2 regions of the Streptosporangium sp. NPDC049248 genome follow, and region 1 is predicted to be linked to the other one. Evidence: riboswitches for the same ligand, from Rfam matches in the RefSeq annotation. Region 1 holds a riboswitch; the other holds the start of a gene.
The links. Region 1 has a riboswitch for glycine ahead of gcvT (glycine cleavage system aminomethyltransferase GcvT). Riboswitches for the same ligand answer to the same signal wherever they lie in the genome.
Positions count from the first base shown of each region.

Region 2: it holds a riboswitch for glycine, as region 1 does, so the genes downstream of both, gcvP (aminomethyl-transferring glycine dehydrogenase) here and gcvT (glycine cleavage system aminomethyltransferase GcvT) in region 1, are expected to answer to the same signal.

Region 1 covers NZ_JBFAQY010000010.1:180,998-190,695, forward strand. Annotated here, with positions in the region: gene AB0K21_RS20445 (gamma-glutamyl-gamma-aminobutyrate hydrolase family protein) at 1-277, shown strand, start outside; gene AB0K21_RS20450 (FtsX-like permease family protein) at 347-3,127, opposite strand; gene AB0K21_RS20455 (ABC transporter ATP-binding protein) at 3,124-3,834, opposite strand; gene AB0K21_RS20460 (PadR family transcriptional regulator) at 3,900-4,487, shown strand; glycine riboswitch at 4,558-4,656, shown strand; glycine riboswitch at 4,659-4,743, shown strand; gene gcvT (glycine cleavage system aminomethyltransferase GcvT) at 4,784-5,875, shown strand; gene gcvH (glycine cleavage system protein GcvH) at 5,872-6,261, shown strand; gene AB0K21_RS20475 (L-serine ammonia-lyase) at 6,332-7,708, shown strand; gene AB0K21_RS20480 (hypothetical protein) at 7,823-9,604, shown strand.
Region 2 covers NZ_JBFAQY010000020.1:131,369-141,066, reverse strand. Annotated here, with positions in the region: gene AB0K21_RS30345 (mannose-1-phosphate guanyltransferase) at 1-1,064, shown strand, start outside; gene AB0K21_RS30340 (FHA domain-containing protein) at 1,292-1,804, shown strand; gene AB0K21_RS30335 (MerR family transcriptional regulator) at 1,804-2,481, shown strand; gene AB0K21_RS30330 (bifunctional nuclease family protein) at 2,561-3,031, shown strand; gene AB0K21_RS30325 (MerR family transcriptional regulator) at 3,176-3,796, shown strand; glycine riboswitch at 3,812-3,904, shown strand; gene gcvP (aminomethyl-transferring glycine dehydrogenase) at 4,087-6,942, shown strand; gene AB0K21_RS30315 (hypothetical protein) at 7,058-7,840, shown strand; gene AB0K21_RS30310 (hypothetical protein) at 7,940-8,254, opposite strand; gene AB0K21_RS30305 (alpha/beta family hydrolase) at 8,359-8,991, shown strand; gene AB0K21_RS30300 (DUF5999 family protein) at 9,009-9,200, opposite strand; gene AB0K21_RS30295 (TetR/AcrR family transcriptional regulator C-terminal domain-containing protein) at 9,605-9,698, opposite strand, start outside.

The DNA of each region.
Region 1 (9,698 bases):
GGCCCCCGGCGACTACGGCAGGATGCCGGTGCGGCTCGCCCCCGGCAGCCTGACCTCGAAGGTCTTCGGAACCGAGACCGTGGACGTGGCCCACTACCACCACCAGGCCGTCGACCTGCTCGCCGAGGGCCTGACCGTGACCGCCCACGCCGAGGACGGCACGGTGGAGGCCGTGGAGGTGGAGGATCATCCGTTCGCCCTCGCCGTCCAGTGGCATCCCGAGACCGACGACGAGCCGGCCCTGTTCGAGGCGCTGGTCCGGCACGCCCGCCGCTGAACGGCCCGCTCGACCCAGGCCCGCTCGACACAAGGCCGCTCACCGTGGAGCGGAGCACCGGAGCCGGGCTCATTCCCGCGTGAGGATCAGGGCCAGCGGGAGCCGCTGCACCAGCAGGGCGGGAACGGCGGAGGCCAGGGCCGCGAGCGTGACGGCCACCACCGCCGCGACCGCCGCTCCCACGACCACCGCACTCGGCAGGTCGCCCGCCAGCGCGAACGCGGCCGTCACCCCGCCCAGGACCCCGGCGAGGGCGCCGAGCAGACCGATGCCGGCCCCCTCCAGGACGATCAGCCGGGCCAGCGAGCCCCCCGACCAGCCCGAGGCGCGCAGCGCGGCCAGTTCGGTGTCGCGCTCCCGTACCCCCAGGTAGAGCACGTCGGCCACGGCCAGCACCGCCAGCCCGAACATCACCGCGACAGCCGCGTAGTCGGCCGGGCGGGCCTGCACCACTATGGCGTCGCCGAGCAGCGAGCCCACCACCCGGCCGCGGAAGCCGTAGGTGACGCCGAGCAGCACCGTCAGCCCGAAGACCGCGGCCGCGAGCGTCGCCGCGCCCAGCAGGGTCCGCCCGGGGGACCTGGTCAACCCGCTCACCGCCAGCCCGGCCACCCCGCGCGGTGAGCGCGCCCTGCGCGGCAACCGCACGGCCGGCCGCACCGCCTCCGCGGGCGGCACCCGCGAGGCCCGCCAGGCCGGGGTCAGTCCCGCCAGCAGCGCCAGCGTCACCGCCGCCGGGACCGCCAGCCACGCCCGCTGCCCCGGCGGCGCCACCCCCGACCACAGGGCGACAGGCCAGGCCAGCGCGACGGACAGCAGGCCCGCCAGCAGGCCGATGGCGCCGACCTCGCAGAGCACGGTCCCGAACAGTTTCGGCCGCGACCAGCCCAGGCAGGCCAGCACGCCGAGCTCGGACCTCCTGGCCCGCACGGCCGCCGCCGCACCGTTGAGCACGAACAACCCGCAGACGGCCAGGACCAGTACGAACAACACGAGCGACTTGCGGTCGGCGGCGTTCAGGATCCGGTAGGCGACGTTCTTGTTCACCCAGTCCTCCCGGAGGGTCAGCGCGGGACGCCCGAAGGACCCGGCGGGCAGGTCCACCGTCATCGGCGACGGCGACGAGCCGACCGTGATGTCCACCTTCAGTCCGGTGGCCGCCACGATGTCCCTGGCCACCTGACTGATCCGCTCTCGGCTGACCGGGTCGGGCCCGGTGACACCGTCGACCCGCACCCGTATGACGCTCAGCGGCGCCCGCGCCGCGGGCCGCCCCTCGGTCCTCTCCGCGATCTCCTCCAGCCACTGCAGGCTGGTGAGGAGCAGGGGCGGCGTCTGGAGGTATCCGGCGACGTTGTCGTTGGGCAGCAGGTCCCGTCCGCCGAGGAGCGCGGCGGTCCGGCCGTCGCCCGGCGTGGCGGCCGGTGGGTTGTAGGTCTCCATGGGAAGCCGGGTCAGCTCGCTGAAACCGGGCAGCCTGGCCGGGTCGAACCGTCCGACGACGCGGGACTTGAGGTCCCCGGTGTGGCGTCTGGAGACCGCCCTGCGGTTCAGCGTGCGGAACTGGGTGTCGGATGCCCCGACCGTCGCGCCCGGAGAGTCCTTGGCCACACCCGCCACCCCCGAGAACCACGGATCCTTCCAGACACCGGACCCGTTCCGCACCGGGAGCGCGGCGAGCTCACGAGCTCCCCGTTGCCGGTACTCGACGGGCCCGGATGCCCAGTACCTCGTCAACGGCACGTAGTGCCCGTCCGACAGATCCGACCACCGGTCGAGCATCGACTCGTAGACCTGTCCGGCGTCGAGGGTGAGACGTCTGACCTCCTCGCCCCGGTTCGCGGCGAGATAGGGCAGGAGCCTCTTGGCCGGCACGCCCTCGGTGACCTTCTCGGCCGCCTCGGCGGGCAGCCGCCGGATCACGACCTCGTCCCGCTGGTCCGCGTAGGGCACCGAGGCCGCGATCAGCGGGATCTCGTTGGGATCGTCTTTGGCCGCCTTCGCCGTGAGGTAACGTCCCTCGACCATCGCCCCCGCCAACCCGGCCAGCCGGGCCTCGGCATCCGGGTCGACGGCCGCGAGCACGAACGGGAACTCCTGGTAGAGCGGCACGCCCGCCTGGCCGGGCTTCAATCCGTCCCAGAAGTATCCGCCGATGTCGCCCAGACCGGTCCGCGTGGACCAGTAGCCGCGGTCGGGCAGCGTCCGCTCGGAGGGGAACGGGCTGGTCCTCGCCGGGTCCTGCGACCAGCCGAGCGAGGTCGCCAACCGGACCCGCCGGCCGCCGGGCAGTTCCTCCTCGGCCGCCTCGACGTACTCGCCCCCGTCCGCGACCTCTGTGAAGTCGAGCGTGACGGGGCGGCGGGTGACGTACTCGTACCGGGGCTGCAGGAACGGGATCCGGGTGAGGCCCCGGTCGGTGACCCGGGTGCGCTCCACGCGCAGCAGCGTGCGGTCGCCCTCGTGCAGCAGGTCCGTCACGTCGACCCGGACAGCTGCCGTGTGCACGACATGACCGATCATGCCGATCGGGGCGGCGACCTCGACGCCGTTGACCCGCTTGATCCGCTCGTACTGGTCGAAGGTGATCCCTCCGAAGATGCCCGACAGGTAGTTGGCGCGGACCAGCCCCTGCGACCGCTCGATGGTGGTGGCCGAGTTCTTCGGACGGACCAGGATGTCGTACTGCGCGCGGAAGTTCTCCCCGACGGTGCCGATGATCTCCAGACGCTGGGTCTCGGCGGTGCCGGTCAGCACGGTGAACCCGGTGGCCGCGACCACGATGCCGAGCAGGAGCACCAGTGCCCGGGCAAGCCGGTGGCGAAGCTGGGCCCAGACCAGGCGGGTCATCCGAGCCGCCCGATCCGGCCGAGCACGTCCTGGGCGGGCGTCACCCGGTCGTCACCGGTGATCCGGCCGTCCCGCATCCGGACCACCCGGTCGCACGCCGCCGCCACCTCGGGGTTGTGGGTGGCGACCAGCATGGTCATGCCGTACTCCTCCCGCAGGGAGAACAGCAGGTCCACGATCTCCTGGCCGGTGACGCTGTCGAGGTTGCCGGTGGGCTCGTCCGCCAGGAGCAGAGGCGGGTGGGCGATCAGCGCCCGGGCGATCGCCACCCGCTGCTGCTGCCCGCCGGAGAGCTCGCCGGGCAGCGCCCGTTCCCGGTCGGCCAGCCCGACCGCGGCCAGCAGTTCCCTGGCGCGGGCCCGGCGGTCGAAGCCCACCCTGAGCGGCAGCACGGGGGCGAGCACATTGTCCAGCAGGCTCAGCGCCGGGAGCAGGTGGAAGCGCTGGAAGACGAAGCCCACCGCGCGCCGGTGCCGGTCGAGACCCCGGCGCCCGAGATCGTCGACGCGCCTCCCTCCGACGTGGATCTCACCCCCGTCGGGGAGATCCATCGCACCGACGAGATGGAGGAGCGTGGACTTGCCCGCTCCCGAGGGCCCGGTGAACGCGACCGCCTGACCGGCCTCGACCTCCAGGCCGACCTCGTCGAGTGCCCGGGTGGAGCCGTGTACCCGGCTGACGCCTCGCAGGCTGACTTCAACGCTCATGGCCGATACATTGTCACAATGCAGGGGGGTCCGTGAAGTTCCTAACTTGTGACAATGTAGGAATCATGCCACTCAGCCATGCCGTGCTCACCCTGCTGGCCGACGGGCCCAGCCACGGCTACGAACTCAAGGCCCGGTTCGAGGCGGCGGTCGGCCCCCAGTGGGGCGGCCTCAACATCGGGCACCTGTACCAGATCCTGGACCGGCTGGTCAGGGACGGCCACGTGACCCGCAGCCACGTGCCCCAGAGCGACCGCCCGGACAAGACGCTGTACCGGCTGACCGAGAGCGGCGCCGGTGAGCTGCGGGAGTGGGCGGGCGCTCCCTGGGTCCGCTCGTCGGGGTTCCGGGACGAACTGTTCCTCAAGCTGCTCGCGGCCACCCGGCTGGGCACGGACGCGCTCGGCTCGTTCGTGTCCGCGCAGCGCCAGGCCTACCTCTCTGACCTGGCGGCGCTGACCCGCCTGCGCCGCGAGCAGGGCGACCCTCTGGTGTCCCTGCTCGTCGACGCGGCCATCGCGCACACCAGAGCCGACCTGCAGATCGTCGACGGCGCCGAGGAGCGCCTGGCGGCGATGGCCGCCGCCGGCGCGGACGTGCACACCGTAGGGCCCGAGGGCGATGGTCTCCGGGCACTGGGCGAGGGTGCCTGATCCCGGCCGGCGGGCCCGAGGGGATTTCGCTCGGCCGGTGCGGGCGGTTAGGCTGGCCGACGACACCGATGAACCCCGCGCGGGAGAGTGTCCTGACATCCAGGCCAGGACCCCTGAAGGAGCAAGCCCTCCCCGCGAACCTCTCAAGGCAAAGGACCGTGCGGGTAGGTGCCTCTGGAAAGCAGGTCCCACGACCTCGCCGAAGGTGAAAGTCCGGCAAAACCCGGATGAAACTCTCAGGCACCAATGACAGAGGGGGAGGATGATCTCATCTGTCCCTTGTCTGAGGTGCGAACATGTCCCGACCTACGCCGCTGCGCGGCGTGCACGAGTCCCTCGGCGCGACGCTGACCGACTTCGCGGGCTGGCTGATGCCGCTCCGCTACGGCAGCGAGTCCGCCGAGCACAACGCGGTCCGCCAGGCGGCCGGCCTGTTCGACCTCTCCCACATGGGGGAGATCTTCGTGACCGGCCCGCAGGCCGCCGAGGCCCTCGACTACGCGCTGGTCGGCCACCTCTCCGCGCTGGCACCCGGCCGCGCCCGCTACACGATGATCGTCGACGCCGGAGGCGGCGTGCTGGACGACCTGATCGTCTACCGGCTGGCCCCCGAGGAGTTCATGGTCGTCGCCAACGCCTCCAACTACCCCCGGGTGGCCGCCGAGCTGACCGAGCGCGCCAAGGACTTCGACGCCGCGGTGCGGGACCGCTCCGAGGAGTACGCGCTGGTCGCGATCCAGGGGCCGCGCTCGGTGGAGATCCTGAGCACTCTCACCGACGCCGACCTGGACGGGCTCGGGTACTACGCGGGCCTGCCCGCCGTGGTGGCCGGCCACGAGGCCCTCGTCGCCCGCACCGGATACACCGGCGAGGACGGCTTCGAGCTGTTCGTCGCGGCCTCGGCGGCGGAACCCCTCTGGGCCGCCCTCACCGAGGCGGGCGCACCGCACGGGCTGGTCCCCGCCGGACTGTCCGCGCGCGACACCCTCCGTCTGGAGGCCGGTATGCCGCTCTACGGCAACGAACTCTCCGCGGACCGCACTCCGTTCGACGCCGGGCTCGGCCGTGTGGTGAGGTTTGACAAGCCGGGCGACTTCGTCGGCCGGGCCGCCCTCGAACCGCTCAGGGACGTCCCGCCGGCCCGTCGTCTGGTCGGCCTGGTCGGAGGCGGCCGCAGGGTGCCCCGGCACGGGTATCCGGTGGTGGTCGCCGACGACGGCACGGTCGCCGGGGAGGTCACCAGCGGGGCGCCCTCCCAGACACTGGGCAGGCCCATCGCCATGGCCTACGTGGACAGCGGCCTGTCGTCGGGGCTGGCCGTCGACATCCGGGGCAGCCGCGAGCCGGTCGAGGTCGTCGAACTGCCTTTCTACAGGAGGAAAAAATGAGCAGCATTCCCGAGGACCTGCACTACACCAAGGAACACGAGTGGATCGGCGGCGTCGACGACGGCCTGACCCTCACCGTGGGCATCACCGCCTACGCCGCCGAGGCGCTCGGCGACGTGGTCTACGTGCAGGTACCCGAGGTCGGCGCGTCGATCGCCACCGGTGACGCCGTCGGCGAGGTCGAGTCGACCAAGTCGGTGAGCGACATCTTCGCACCGGTCACCGGCGAGGTCGTGGAGGTCAACCAGGCGGTCGTGGACGACCCCTCGCTGGTCAACAGCGACTCCTACGGTGACGGCTGGCTGTTCCGCGTACGTCTTGAGGGCTCCGCCGACGACCTGCTGTCGCCGGAGGAGTACACCGCGCTCACCTCGGGTGAGTCATAAGTTCGACGCCCCGCGTCACGGTCACGCGCGTCCTCGGGCACGCGTGACCGTCCGCGCTGGAAGGATTCAGATGACGATCAGTGTCTTCGATCTCTTCAAGATCGGAATCGGCCCGTCCAGCTCGCACACCGGCGGCCCGATGGCCGCCGCCCACAAGTTCGCCCGGGGCCTGCACCGGGACGGGCTGCTGGAGAAGACCGCGCGGGTGAGCGCCGTCCTGTACGGCTCGCTCGGGCTGACCGGCAAGGGCCACGGCAGTGACAAGGCGGTGCTGCTCGGCCTGTCGGGCGAGAAACCCGAGCTGGTCGACGTCGACACGGTCGACGAGCGGCTGGCCGCCATGCGCGCCTCGGGCACCGTCCGCCTGTACGGCTCCCACGAGGTCCCCTTCGTCATCGGCGAGGACCTCGTCTTCGAACGCAAGATCTCGCTCCCCCACCACCCCAACGGCATGCGCTTCACCGCCCTGTCGGAGTCCGGCGAGACGCTGCGCGAGAAGGTCTACTACTCGGTGGGCGGCGGTTTCGTCGTCGACGAGAACGCCACCGGCGCCGACCGGATCAAACCCGACGACACGGTCCTGCCGCACCCCTTCACCACGGCCGCGGAACTGCTCGCCCAGTGCGCGGAGACCGGGCTGTCGATCTCCGGGCTGATGCTGGAGAACGAGCGGGCGTTCGGCCGCACCGAGGCCGAGATCCGCGCCCAGCTGCTCGTCCTGTGGCAGGTGATGAGCGAGTGCGTGCGACGGGGCATCGACAAGGAGGGCGTGCTGCCCGGCGGCCTGAAGGTCCGCCGCCGCGCCCACCAGCTCCACCGGCAGCTGCGGAGCGAGCCTGGAGAGAAGGACTCGCTGCAGACGATGGACTGGGTCTCGCTGTTCGCCCTCGCGGTCAACGAGGAGAACGCCGCCGGCGGCCGGATCGTCACCGCGCCCACCAACGGCGCCGCGGGCATCATCCCCGCCGTGCTCACCTACTACGACCGCTTCGTCCGCGAATCCGATGACGAGGGAGTGATCCGCTTCCTGCTGACCGCGGGGGCGATCGGCGTGCTGTTCAAGGAGAACGCCTCCATCTCCGGGGCCGAGGTGGGCTGCCAGGGCGAGGTCGGCTCCGCCTGCTCGATGGCCGCAGCCGGACTCACCGAGGTGATGGGCGGCACCCCCGAGCAGGTCGAGAACGCCGCCGAGATCGGCATCGAGCACAACCTGGGGCTGACCTGCGACCCGATCGGCGGCCTGGTGCAGATCCCGTGCATCGAGCGCAACGCCGTCGCCTCGATCAAGGCCATCGCCGCGGCCAGGATCGCGCTGCGCGGCGACGGCCGGCACTTCGTCTCGCTGGACAAGGCCATCAAGACGATGCGCGACACCGGCCGCGACATGCTCGACAAGTACAAGGAGACCAGCCGCGGCGGGCTCGCGGTGAACGTCATCGAGTGCTGAACGCCTGGAACGCCACAAAGAACTCGATCACCACCAAATTTCGCATCACGTATGGGCCCCTCCCATCTCGCGCCTATGCTGGGTGGCCATGTCCGCGGGACTCGGGAGGTCGTGGTGGTAACGGGAACGCACCCGGCGAACCGCGCCTCGCGGGTGCTCCGTTTCCTCGGGGCACACTGGCTCTTCATCGCCGCCCTGCTGGCCGGCGGCGGCCTGCGCGCCCTGGCGGTGCTCGGCTACCGGCCCGCCCTGTGGTTCTGGGCCGACTCCTTCGTCTACCTGAGCGCCGGGCTCGACCCCCGTCCCCTGGAGTCCCGTCCCGCGGGCTACTCGCTGTTCCTGTGGATCCTCAAGCCGCTGGCCAGCGTCCAGGCCGTGGTCGTCGTCCAGCACCTGCTCGGGCTGGCCGTGGCGCTCTGCGTCTACCTGCTGCTGCGCAGGCTGGGCCGCCTGCCGGGATGGGGCGCGACGCTCGCCGCGCTGCCGGTGTTGCTGGACGCCCACCAGATCCAGCTCGAACACCTCGTCATGGCGGACCTGCTCTTCCAGTTCCTGGCGGTGCTGGCGGTCACCCTGCTGCTGTGGCGGCGACGCCCGGCCGCCTGGGTCGCCGCGCTGGCCGGCCTGCTGCTGGCCGCCGCGACGGTCACCCGGACCATCGGGCTGCCGCTGATCGCCGTGGCGCTGGTCTGCCTGGTGATCCGCCGGGCCGGGTGGCGGGCGGTCGTCTCCGCGACCCTGGCCGCCGCCATCGGCCTGGGCTCCTACGCCGCCTGGTTCGAATCCGAGCACGGCGGCTACGCGCTGACCCGGGGCAACACCTTCCTGTGGGCGCGGACGATGACCTTCGCCGACTGCGCCAGGATCCAGCCGACCGGCCCCGAGGCGGCCCTGTGCCCCACGGAACCGGTGGGGCGGCGCGCGGCGCCGCCGGTCTACATCTGGGACGGCGCCTCACCGCTGAACAAGGTCAAGGGCAGCTGGGCCGAGCGCGACGCGCTCGCCGGCGCCTTCGCCACCCAGGCCATCAAGGCCCAGCCCCTGGACTTCCTGCGGGCGGGCCTGGACGACGCGGTCCACATCTTCGACTGGACCCGGCGCGTCTACCCGACCCCCGGGCCGCAGAGCGCCTACGTCTTCCCCGACACGCCGCGCCCCTTTTCCACCGGGGCCGCCTCACAGGGGAAGACCGCCGAGCAGTTGACCGTGGCCTACCAGGGCTCCTCGGGCGCGCCGACGATGGCCGAGCCGTACGCGGGCTGGCTGCGCGGCTACCAGGAGCACGGCTTCGTGCGCGGCCCGTTCCTCGCGGTGATCTGCCTGGTCGGCCTGGTCGGCGTGCTGATGCGGTTGCGGCGGCTCGGCGGCGCGGTGCTGCTGCCCTGGGCCGCGGGGACCATGCTGCTGATCCTGCCGCCCTTCATCGCGGCCTTCGACCACCGCTACGTGGTGCCCGCGCTCCCGCTGCTCTGCCTGGCCGCCGGACTGGCCTTCGGCGTCCGGCACCGGGAGAGCGCCCCCGAGGAGGCGGAGGACGCGGAACCGGACGAGGAACCGGCCTACGGCAGGACCGCCGAGCGGCCGGTGTACGCGAGCCCCGTCGAGGAGCCGGTGTACGGCAGGTCAGCGCCGACGGACGTGCAGCCGAACCATCGTGCCGAGTTCTACCTCCCCGAGAGCCCGTCTGACCTTCCCCACCGCGTCCTTGTTCAGCCGCGCCACGAGCCTGCCGACGTCGGTCCCCGGCGCGCAGCCCACACTGATCCGCAGCCGCTCGTGCCTTACGTACCTGACCCGAATCCGGACGAGCCCTTCGACTTCTTTAAGGGCAACAGCGAGCATGGCGGTCCCCGTTCCGGTCCGCCTGCCCCACCGTCTCCAGCCCAGGGCGTGTAGCAGCCACCGCACCGCCAGCAGCGCGAGCACCACCAGCAGCAGCGCGACCAGCCAGCCCAGCCACGGATGCGCGGCCAGCCACCCGGGAAACCCC
Region 2 (9,698 bases), on a different contig from region 1:
ACCCGCAGAGCGTCGACATCGTCTTCATGGACGAGCACGGCGCGGACCTGTCGCCGCCGGCCCAGCGCAAGCTGGACCGGGTCTTCTCCCGGCAGGAGTTCCGCCGCGCCTTCCCCGGTGAGATCGCCGAGCTGAGCTTCCCCGCCAGGGCGGTGGAGGACTACACGCACGAGCTGCTCCGCCTGGTCGACATCAGCGGGGTCCGCGACGCCGACATGAAGGTCGTGGTCGACTGCGCGGGAGGCACCTCCTCGCTGGTGCTGCCCAGTCTGCTCGGCCGGGTCGGGGTGGACGTGCTGACCGTCAACAACCGGCTGGACGACGCCTCGCCCACCGAGACCCTCGCCGAGCGCCGTCGCGACCTGCAGCGCCTGTCGGAGCTCGTCAGCTCCTCCAGGGCGGCCTTCGGGGTGCGTTTCGACCCGGTGGGGGAGCGGGTCGCGCTGGTGGACGAGATGGGCCAGCTGATCAGTGAGGAGCGCGCCCTGCTGGTGGTGCTCGATCTGGTCGCGGCCGAGCGCCGCGGCGGCAGGGTGGCACTGCCGGTCACCACCACCCGGGTGGCAGAGCAGGTCTGCAGGTTCCACGGGGTCCAGGCCGAGTGGACGTCCACCGCGATCGACGCGCTCACCGCCGCCGCCAGGGGTCCGGAGATGATCTTCGCGGCCGACGGGCGCGGCGGTTTCATCGTGCCCGAGTTCGGCCCCACGGTGGACGGTCTGGCGGTGTTCCTGCGCCTGCTCGGGCTGGTGGCCAGGACCCGGCTCTCGCTCAGCCAGATCGACGCCAGGATACCCGAGGCCAAGCTGCTGCGCCGTACCGTGCCGACTCCGTGGGCGGCCAAGGGGGCGGTGATGCGCTCGGTCATCGAGGCCGCCGAGCACCACCGCATCGACACCACCGACGGGGTGCGGGTCGTCTCGGAGGACGGCAGCTGGACCCTGGTGCTGCCCGACCCGACCGAGGCGGTGACCCACCTGTGGGCCGAGGGGTTCGACGTCGACTCCGCCCAGACCCTGATCGAGCGCTGGGCGCGGGTGGTGGAGGAGGCCGCCGGGGGTTGAGGCGGCCCGCGCGACAAATACCGCGCGGCGCCATGGACCAGGGGCAGTGTCCCCTGTAACTTTGTCACCGACCGTACCCGCGGTTCAGCGTCAACCTTGACCTTCGCGCCTCATCACTGTATGTTGCGGCATTCGCAGTCTGAGAAAACCCTTGAGAAGCGAAGAAGCGAGGCGCGCATCACTGAGCACAGTTGCCGCGTCTTCGCGGTAGGAGGCCGAGCCGATCGATGCCGAGCGTCTACTGCACGCAGTGCGGTCATGCCAATCCTGAGGATGCCCGTTTCTGTTCACGATGCGGGTCGCCGCTTACCAGGTCCGACACACCCGGAGACAGCACATCGACGATCTCCCTCTCCGGGATCGAGGCCTACGAGGCGGAGACCGGTGAGACGCTTCTCGCCGAGCGGCAGGCCGTCGAGCAGTTGCCCGCCGGCACCGCGTTGCTGGTCGCGATGCGCGGCCCCAACGCCGGCAGCCGGTTCCTGCTCGACAGCGACCTCACCACGGTGGGCCGCCACCCCGAGAGCGACATCTTCCTCGACGACATCACGGTCTCGCGCCGTCACGTGGAGTTCTACCGGCGCGGCGGCGGTGTCTTCACGGTCCGCGACGTCGGTAGCCTGAACGGCACGTACGTCAATCGTGAGCGCATCGAGGAGGTCCCGCTGTACGGCGGGGACGAGGTGCAGATCGGCAAGTTCCGCCTCGTCTTCCTCACCCGCGGCGCCGCTGGAGGATGATGAGCTCGCAGGCCGCTCGTGCGCACATGAGCATCGGGGAGGTGCTCGCTCTCCTGCAGGGCGAGTTCCCCGATGTCAGCATCTCCAAGATTCGCTTCCTGGAGGGCGAGGGGCTGATCGAGCCGGAGCGCAGTCCCTCCGGTTATCGCAAGTTCACCTACGCCGACGTCGAGCGGCTCCGCTACATCCTCAGCGAGCAGCGTGATCGCTACCTGCCGCTGCGCGTGATCAAGGATCATCTGGAGGCGGCCGACCGCGAGGAGCGCCCGGCGGCCCGGCCGCGGGCCGTCCCCGACGACGCGCCCCCCGAGGTCCGTCTCACCCGCGAGGAGTTCCTCGCCGCCGCCGAGCTCGACGAGGAGACCCTCACGGAGCTGGAGGACTACGGTCTGCTGGCCGCCGTGGCCCGCTACTACGACGCCGAGGCACTGGTCGTGGCCCGCAGTGTGGGCGCCCTGGCCGCCTTCGGCCTGCGCGCCCGCCACCTGCGGGCGGTCAAGGCCGCCGCGGAACGCGAGGCGGGACTGGTGGAACAGGCCGTCGCCCCGCTGCTGCGCCGTCGCGGCCCCGGCGCGATCGACCAGGCGGACGAGACGGCGAGGGAGATCTCCGGTCTCCTGCTGGAATTGCACGCCTCGTTGCTGCGTTCCGGAGTCCGTGGGGCACTGGGCCGGTGAGAGCCTGACCAGGCACTCGTACCCCCACGAGTGTTACGTTGAACAAACCGGTCGGAATCCAGCGAAGACGGAGCAGCCCGTGTTGCAGATGGAGGTCGTGGGCGTTCGAGTTGAAATGCCCTCCAACCAGCCGATCGTCTTGCTGAAAGAGACGCATGGGGAGCGTTACCTACCTATCTGGATCGGCATGACGGAAGCCACGGCGATCGCCATGGCCCAGGCCGAGGAACCACCACCCCGGCCACTTACCCATGACCTGTTCCGGGACGTGCTCGAGGGGCTCGGAGTCAGGTTGAGCACTGTCAACATCGTCGCTTTACGCGACGGCATCTTCTTCGCGGATCTCGTGTTCTCCAACGGGGTCGAGGTGAGCGCGCGTCCTTCCGACTCGATCGCCTTGGCACTTCGCACCGGCGCACGTATCTTCGCGAGTGAGGATGTGGTACGGGAGGCAGGGGTGATCATCCCTGACGACCAGGAGGACGAGGTGGAGAAGTTCAGGGAGTTCCTTGACACGATCACGCCTGAGGACTTCGGCCGCGCGGGGTAGGAATTTCGGTGCATTTACGCTTCACGACGCGCCGGGTGGGGTCGTTGACTGGACTTGGCCCCAGTCCTACGGTGCAAGTGAAACCTGCGGTCGTGCGTAAACCCCCAGATCAGGCCGTGGGATGAGAGAAAGCCGGAGGTCCGCGTGGCGGTCAGCAGCGGCGAGGGTAGAAACGCCGACCAGGATGACCCGGAACGGCGCCAGTCGGCACGTCAGCGCGCGGGTGAAGAGGGTCTGCTGTTCGACGGGGAACCGGTGAAAGTACCCGCCGACATCGGCTACAGGGGGCCGACGGCCTGTTCGGCGGCAGGAATCACCTACCGGCAACTCGACTACTGGGCGCGGACCGGCCTGGTCGAGCCCACCGTGAGAGCCGCCCACGGCTCCGGCTCCCAGCGGCTGTACGGCTTCCGTGACATTCTGGTCCTCAAGGTTGTCAAGCGCCTCCTCGACACCGGCGTCTCCCTCCAGCAGATCCGCATCGCCGTGCAGCACCTGCGGGAGCGGGGCGTCAACGACCTGGCCCAGATCACTCTGATGAGCGACGGGGTGAGCGTCTACGAGTGCACCTCGCCCGACGAGGTCATCGACCTGCTCCAGGGTGGCCAGGGAGTCTTCGGTATCGCGCTGGGACGGGTGTGGCAGGAGGTGGAGGGCTCCCTCGCGGATCTTCCCGGCGAACGCGCGGAGTCGGGCGGGGGCCCTTTAGGCGATCATCAGGCCGATGAGTTGGCCCGTCGCCGCCGAGCGCGACGAACCGGGTAAACTCGGACTTGCCGCTGACCCTGTGCGGGAGAGACCCCGACCGCGATCGGGGCGCCGAAGGAGCAACCTCCCCGGAATCTCTCAGGCACCCTGTACCGCACGGACGAGGCAACTCTGGAAAGCAGGCGCGCCCGCCAGGCGCGTCTCACCGACGGTGCAAGCCTCCCGGCAAGGGCAGGTGAAGCTCTCAGGTAGCGACCACGTCGTGATGACAGTCGTGATGACAGAGGGGGAGAGCCGGCATACGCCCGCGCCCAGCACCGGTCTCCACCCCGCCCGAGAGGCTTCTCATGACCGATCTGTCATCGCTCAGCGAACTCGCTCCCCCGCCGTTCGCGACCCGTCACATCGGGCCCGACGACGCCGACCAGACCCGCATGCTGGAGGCGGTCGGATTCGCCTCCGTCGCCGACCTGGTCGCGGTGGCCGTGCCCGAGGCGATCCGCTCCTTCGCCCGGCTGGGTCTGCCCCCGGCGGCAGGAGAGTCCGAGACCCTCGCCGAGCTGCGAGTCCTCGCCGGGCGCAACACGCTGCTCACCTCGATGATCGGCCTGGGCTACCACGACACGATCACCCCGGGCGTCATCCGCCGCAACCTCCTGGAGAATCCGGGCTGGTACACCGCCTACACGCCCTACCAGCCGGAGATCTCCCAGGGCCGGCTGGAGGCCCTGATCAACTTCCAGACCGTCGTCTCCGACCTGACCGCCCTCGACGTCGCGGGGGCCTCCCTGCTGGACGAGGCCACCGCCGCGGCCGAGGCGATGACCCTGGCCCGCCGCGCGGGCCGCACCCCGTCGAAGGTGTTCGTGGTCGACGCCGACGCGCTGCCGCAGACCAAGGCGGTGTTGCGCACCCGTGCCGAGCCGCTCGGCATCGAGCTGGTCGAGAGCGACCTCACCGGGGAGCTTCCCGACTGCTTCGGCGTGCTCGTGCAGTACCCCGGCGCCAGCGGCAGGATCCGCGACTTCCGAGCCGTCGCCGACGCCGCCCACGCGCGCGGTGCCCAGGTGGTCGCCGCCGCGGACCTGCTCGCCCTCACCCTCCTGGCCGCGCCGGGCGAGCTCGGCGCCGACATCGCGATCGGCTCCTCGCAGCGCTTCGGCGTCCCCCTCGGCTTCGGCGGTCCGCACGCCGCCTACATGGCGGTCCGTGACGGCCTCCAGCGCCAGCTGCCCGGCCGCCTGGTCGGCGTCTCCCAGGACGTCGAGGGACGTCCCGCCTACCGGCTCGCGCTCCAGACCCGTGAGCAGCACATCCGCCGCGAGAAGGCCACCAGCAACATCTGCACCGCGCAGGTGCTGCTCGCCGTGATCGCCGGCATGTACGCCGTCTACCACGGCCCCGAGGGGCTGCGCAGGATCGGCCGCCGCGTCCACCGGCACGCCGTCGTGCTCGCCGAGGGGCTGCGCCAGGGCGGCGTCGAGGTGGTCCACGACACCTTCTTCGACACCGTGCTCGCCCGGGTGCCCGGGCGCGCCGCCGAAGTCGTCGCCGCGGCCCGGGAGAACGGCGTCAACCTGCGCCTGGTCGACGCCGACCACGTGGGCGTCACCTGCGACGAGAGGACCGAGGTGCTCCATCTGGAGCAGGTCCTGGCCGCCTTCGAGGTCAGCGGCACCGTGCTGGCCGACCTGGACGCCGCCGCGCACGACGCGCTGCCCGGCGCGCTGGCGCGGGTCAGCGACTACCTCACCCACCCGGTCTTCCACAGCCACCGCTCCGAGACGGCCATGCTGCGCTATCTGCGCAGGCTCCAGGACAAGGACGTCGCGCTGGACCGGTCGATGATCCCGCTGGGCTCCTGCACCATGAAGCTCAACGCGACCACCGAGATGGAGCCGATCACCTGGCCGGAGTTCGCCGGGCTGCACCCGTACGCGCCGGAGGACCAGGCGGCGGGCTACGCCGAGCTGGTCGGGGAGCTGGAGCGCTGGCTGGCCGAGGTCACCGGTTATGACGCGGTGTCGATCCAGCCGAACGCCGGCTCCCAGGGCGAGTTCGCCGGCCTTCTGGCGATCCGCGCCTACCATACGGCGCGTGGCGAGTCGGATCGTGACGTCTGCCTGATCCCCTCGTCCGCGCACGGTACCAACGCCGCCAGCGCCGTGATGGCCGGCATGCGCGTCGCCGTGGTCGCCTGCGACGACAACGGCAACGTGGACCTCGACGACCTCGTCGCGAAGATCGAAAAGCACCGCGACCGGCTTGCCGCGATCATGGTGACCTACCCGTCCACGCACGGCGTGTACGAGGAGACGATCGTCGATGTCTGCGAGCTGGTACACGAGGCCGGTGGGCAGGTCTACGTCGACGGCGCGAACCTCAACGCTCTGGTCGGCCTGGCCAGGCCGGGCGAGTTCGGGGCGGACGTCTCCCACCTCAACCTGCACAAGACCTTCTGCATCCCGCACGGCGGCGGCGGCCCCGGTGTCGGCCCGGTCGCGGTCCGCGCCCACCTGGCCGACTACCTGCCAGGCCACCCGCTGCGCGGCGGCTCGGCGGTCGGCCCGGTCTCGGCCGCACCGTACGGCTCCGCCGGCATCCTGCCCATCTCCTGGGCCTACATCCGGATGATGGGCGCCGACGGGCTGAAGGCGGCCACCGAGCAGGCCATCCTGTCGGCCAACTACCTGGCCCGCAGGCTCGCTCCCCACTTCCCGGTTCTCTACACCGGCCGCGGCGGCCTCGTCGCCCACGAGTGCATCATCGATCTGCGCCAGATCACCAAGGAGACCGGCGTGACGGTCGACGACGTGGCCAAGCGCCTCGTCGACTACGGTTTCCACGCCCCGACCATGTCCTTCCCGGTGGCCGGCACGTTGATGATCGAGCCGACCGAGAGCGAGGACCTGGCCGAGCTCGACCGGTTCTGCGAGGCGATGATCGCGATTCGCGGTGAGATCGAGAAGGTCGCCTCCGGCGCCTACGACAGGGTCGACAACCCGCTGCGCAACGCCCCGCACACGGCCGGCAGCCTCGTCGCCGACGAGTGGGGGCACCCCTACACCCGCACCGAGGCGGCCTACCCGTTGCCCTCGCTGCGCGAGGGCAAGTACTGGTCGCCGGTCCGCCGCATCGACCAGGCCTACGGCGACCGCAACCTGGTGTGCTCCTGCCCGCCCCTGGAGGCGTACGAAGACTGATCCTCGCCGCGGCCCGCATCTCGCGAGAACCGCGTATCCGTAGGGAATGCGGGAGGACGGACGGCGCCCCGAGTCGTTAGGCTCGGGGCGTCTCCGTATCCGGGAAGGACCCTGCATGCCTGAGGTGGACACCCGTCCCTTGGACACCGCGCGAAGACTGGCCGAGTCCGGCGACCTCGACGGCGCCGCCGTGATCTTCGCGGAGCTGGCCGCCGACCCCGACGAGCCCGATCGGGCACAGGCGGCGGTGGGTCTCGCCGTGGTGCTCCAGGAGCGCGGAGACGTGCCGGGTTCCCGCGCGGCCGCGCGCACCGCGCTGGCGACAGGGCACCCGGAGTTCGCCGCCCAGGCCGCCTGCCTGCTCGCGGGGAGCTTCGAGCGGGAGGGGATGGCCGACCAGGCCCGCGCCGCCTGGCAGGCCGCGCTGGGCGTCGGCCACCCCGCCTACGTCCCGTCGGCGCACATGGCCCTCGCCAGACTCGCCACGGGCGCGGAGGAGGCCGAACGGTCGCTGCGTGAGGCGTTGGCCACCGGAGACCCGGAGGTCGCTCCTCGTGCCGCTCAGCGGCTGGCGGAGGCGCTCATCGAGGAGGGCGAGCCGGGGGAGGCCGCCCAGGTGCTGCTGGAGGCGCTCTCGGTGCCGGACGCGGCCGAGGTGCCGAGGCTGCGGGTGATGCTCGGCATCGCCCACCTGGAGCTGGCGTGCGCCGAGTTCTCCGGTGCGATCGAGGAGGGCGGCGATGTCGAGACCGGCGCGCTGGCCATCGAGCTCCTGGCCCGCACGCTCCCGCTCAGAGGACGCGGCGAGGACGCCGAGCGCGTCTGGCGCTACGGCCTCGACAGTGCCGACGCCGACCTCGCCGGTGAGGTCCGCCTCCGCCGGGGCCGCGACGTCTGAGTCGCGCGACGTCCGAATCCCGTGGCGCCTGACCCCTGGGACCCCTGGGACGGCTGGGCCCGGACCCCGGGGCGGGGTCCGGCGGGCGGTCCGGAACGGTCAGTCGCGTTCCCGCCGGCGGCTCAGGGCGTGGGCGACGTTGATCGCGACGATGCCGCCCCAGGCCAGCAGCAGTCCGGCGCTGCCCGCCTCGGCCGCCGCGATGGCGGTCAGCGGGATGCCGAAGCCCATCGAGCCGAGCGCGATCGGGATCGAGGGGTTCCCGGCCTTGCGCGCCCCGCGCGCCCCGGCGGCGTGCATCTCGGCGTGCACCCGGTGGGCGATGGTCGCGTCCAGGCGTGACACGAACGACTCGATGAGGGCGGTCTCGTACTCCGGGCCGAGATCACGGCGGGCCTCGAGAGTGGCGCGCATGTCCTGGCGGATATCTTGGTAGTCCTGCACTCTTCGATTGTTCTCCCGCGCCCGGCCGACGGGCATCAGTCGTTAGGACGAGATCCGTGTCCATCTCCGAGCCCATGTCCGGCCCGGCTACCGTCCCGCCTCTGGAGATCGCGACCCCGCACGGCCCGGCCCTGGTGGAGATCGACGAGGTGGCCACCCCGCGCTTCCTGCTGGTGCTCACCCACGGCTCGGCCGGGGGAGTGGACGCCCCCGACCTGCTGGCGGTGCGGGACGCCGTGACGGCGGTCGGCGGGACCGTCGCACGGGTGCTCCAGCCGTTCCGGATGCGCGGTGCCCGGGCGCCGGGTTCGGCGGCCAGACAGGACGAGGCGTGGGAGACGCTGGTGGCCGTCCTGCACGAGCGCTACCCGGGGCTGCCGCTCGCGCAGGGCGGGAGGAGTAACGGGGCCAGGGTCGCCTGCCGTACGGCCCGCCGGGTCGGGGCCCGCCTGGTCGTCGCGCTGGCCTTTCCGTTGCACCCGCCGGGCAGGCCGGAGCGGTCACGCGCCGGGGAGCTGCGCGCGGCGGGTGTGGACGTGCTGGTGGTGAACGGAGACCGGGACCCGTTCGGCGTGCCCGAAGCGGCGGATGCCGCGCGCCTGGTCGTGCTGCCGGGACAGGGCCACGACCTCGGGAAGGACCCTGCCAGGGTGGGCGAGGTGGTCGCCGAATGGCTCGACGCGAGGATGCGGCCGGGCCCGGTGTGAGTTCGGTGTGAGTGCCGTCAGGCGACGCCGGCCAGTGGCCGGTGCGGCTCGATGACGGCGCCGTCGGGGAGGAGCTCGCCGGTGTCTTCGAACAGCACCACACCGTTGCAGAGCAGGCTCCAGCCCTGCTCGGGGTGGGCCGCCATGGTGCGGGCGGCTTCGCGGTCCAGCGCCTCGGCGGGCGGACAGGACGGCTCGTGCGGGCACATCGGCGTGCCTCCGGATCTCTCGTGTCGGCTCGCCCGGGTCACACCGGGTACGGGGTGGGCATCGGGCATCCGGCGGGCACCGTCACCGATGGGTCTCCGTTCCCACGCATGACGGGGACGAGCATCTGAATGTTGACATATGGCCATGCGAGCCCTGATAGAGCGAGGCTCGCACATCAAGCAGATCAAGTGTGCGATCGATCGCACCTCGGCGACATAGCCCGTTAGGACTGTTTACGAACTGGTAGAGGGCCAGTCCGTCAGGGCTTTATCGGGGGATGTGACCTATAACACAGCATGCCTCATATAAGGATATTCGGCCAAGGGCGACACGCCGCGAGTCGGGTAAACGATCGATTACAACTTCCTGACGTGCGCCGATGCGGGCCTTCGCCGCTTACCGGCTACCGCCTGCCCAGGCCGGCCAGGAGCGCGTCCAGCCCGTACTCGAAGTCGGTGTCCGCCCCGGGGCTGCCGCCTCCCTGCGAGGGGGGGCGC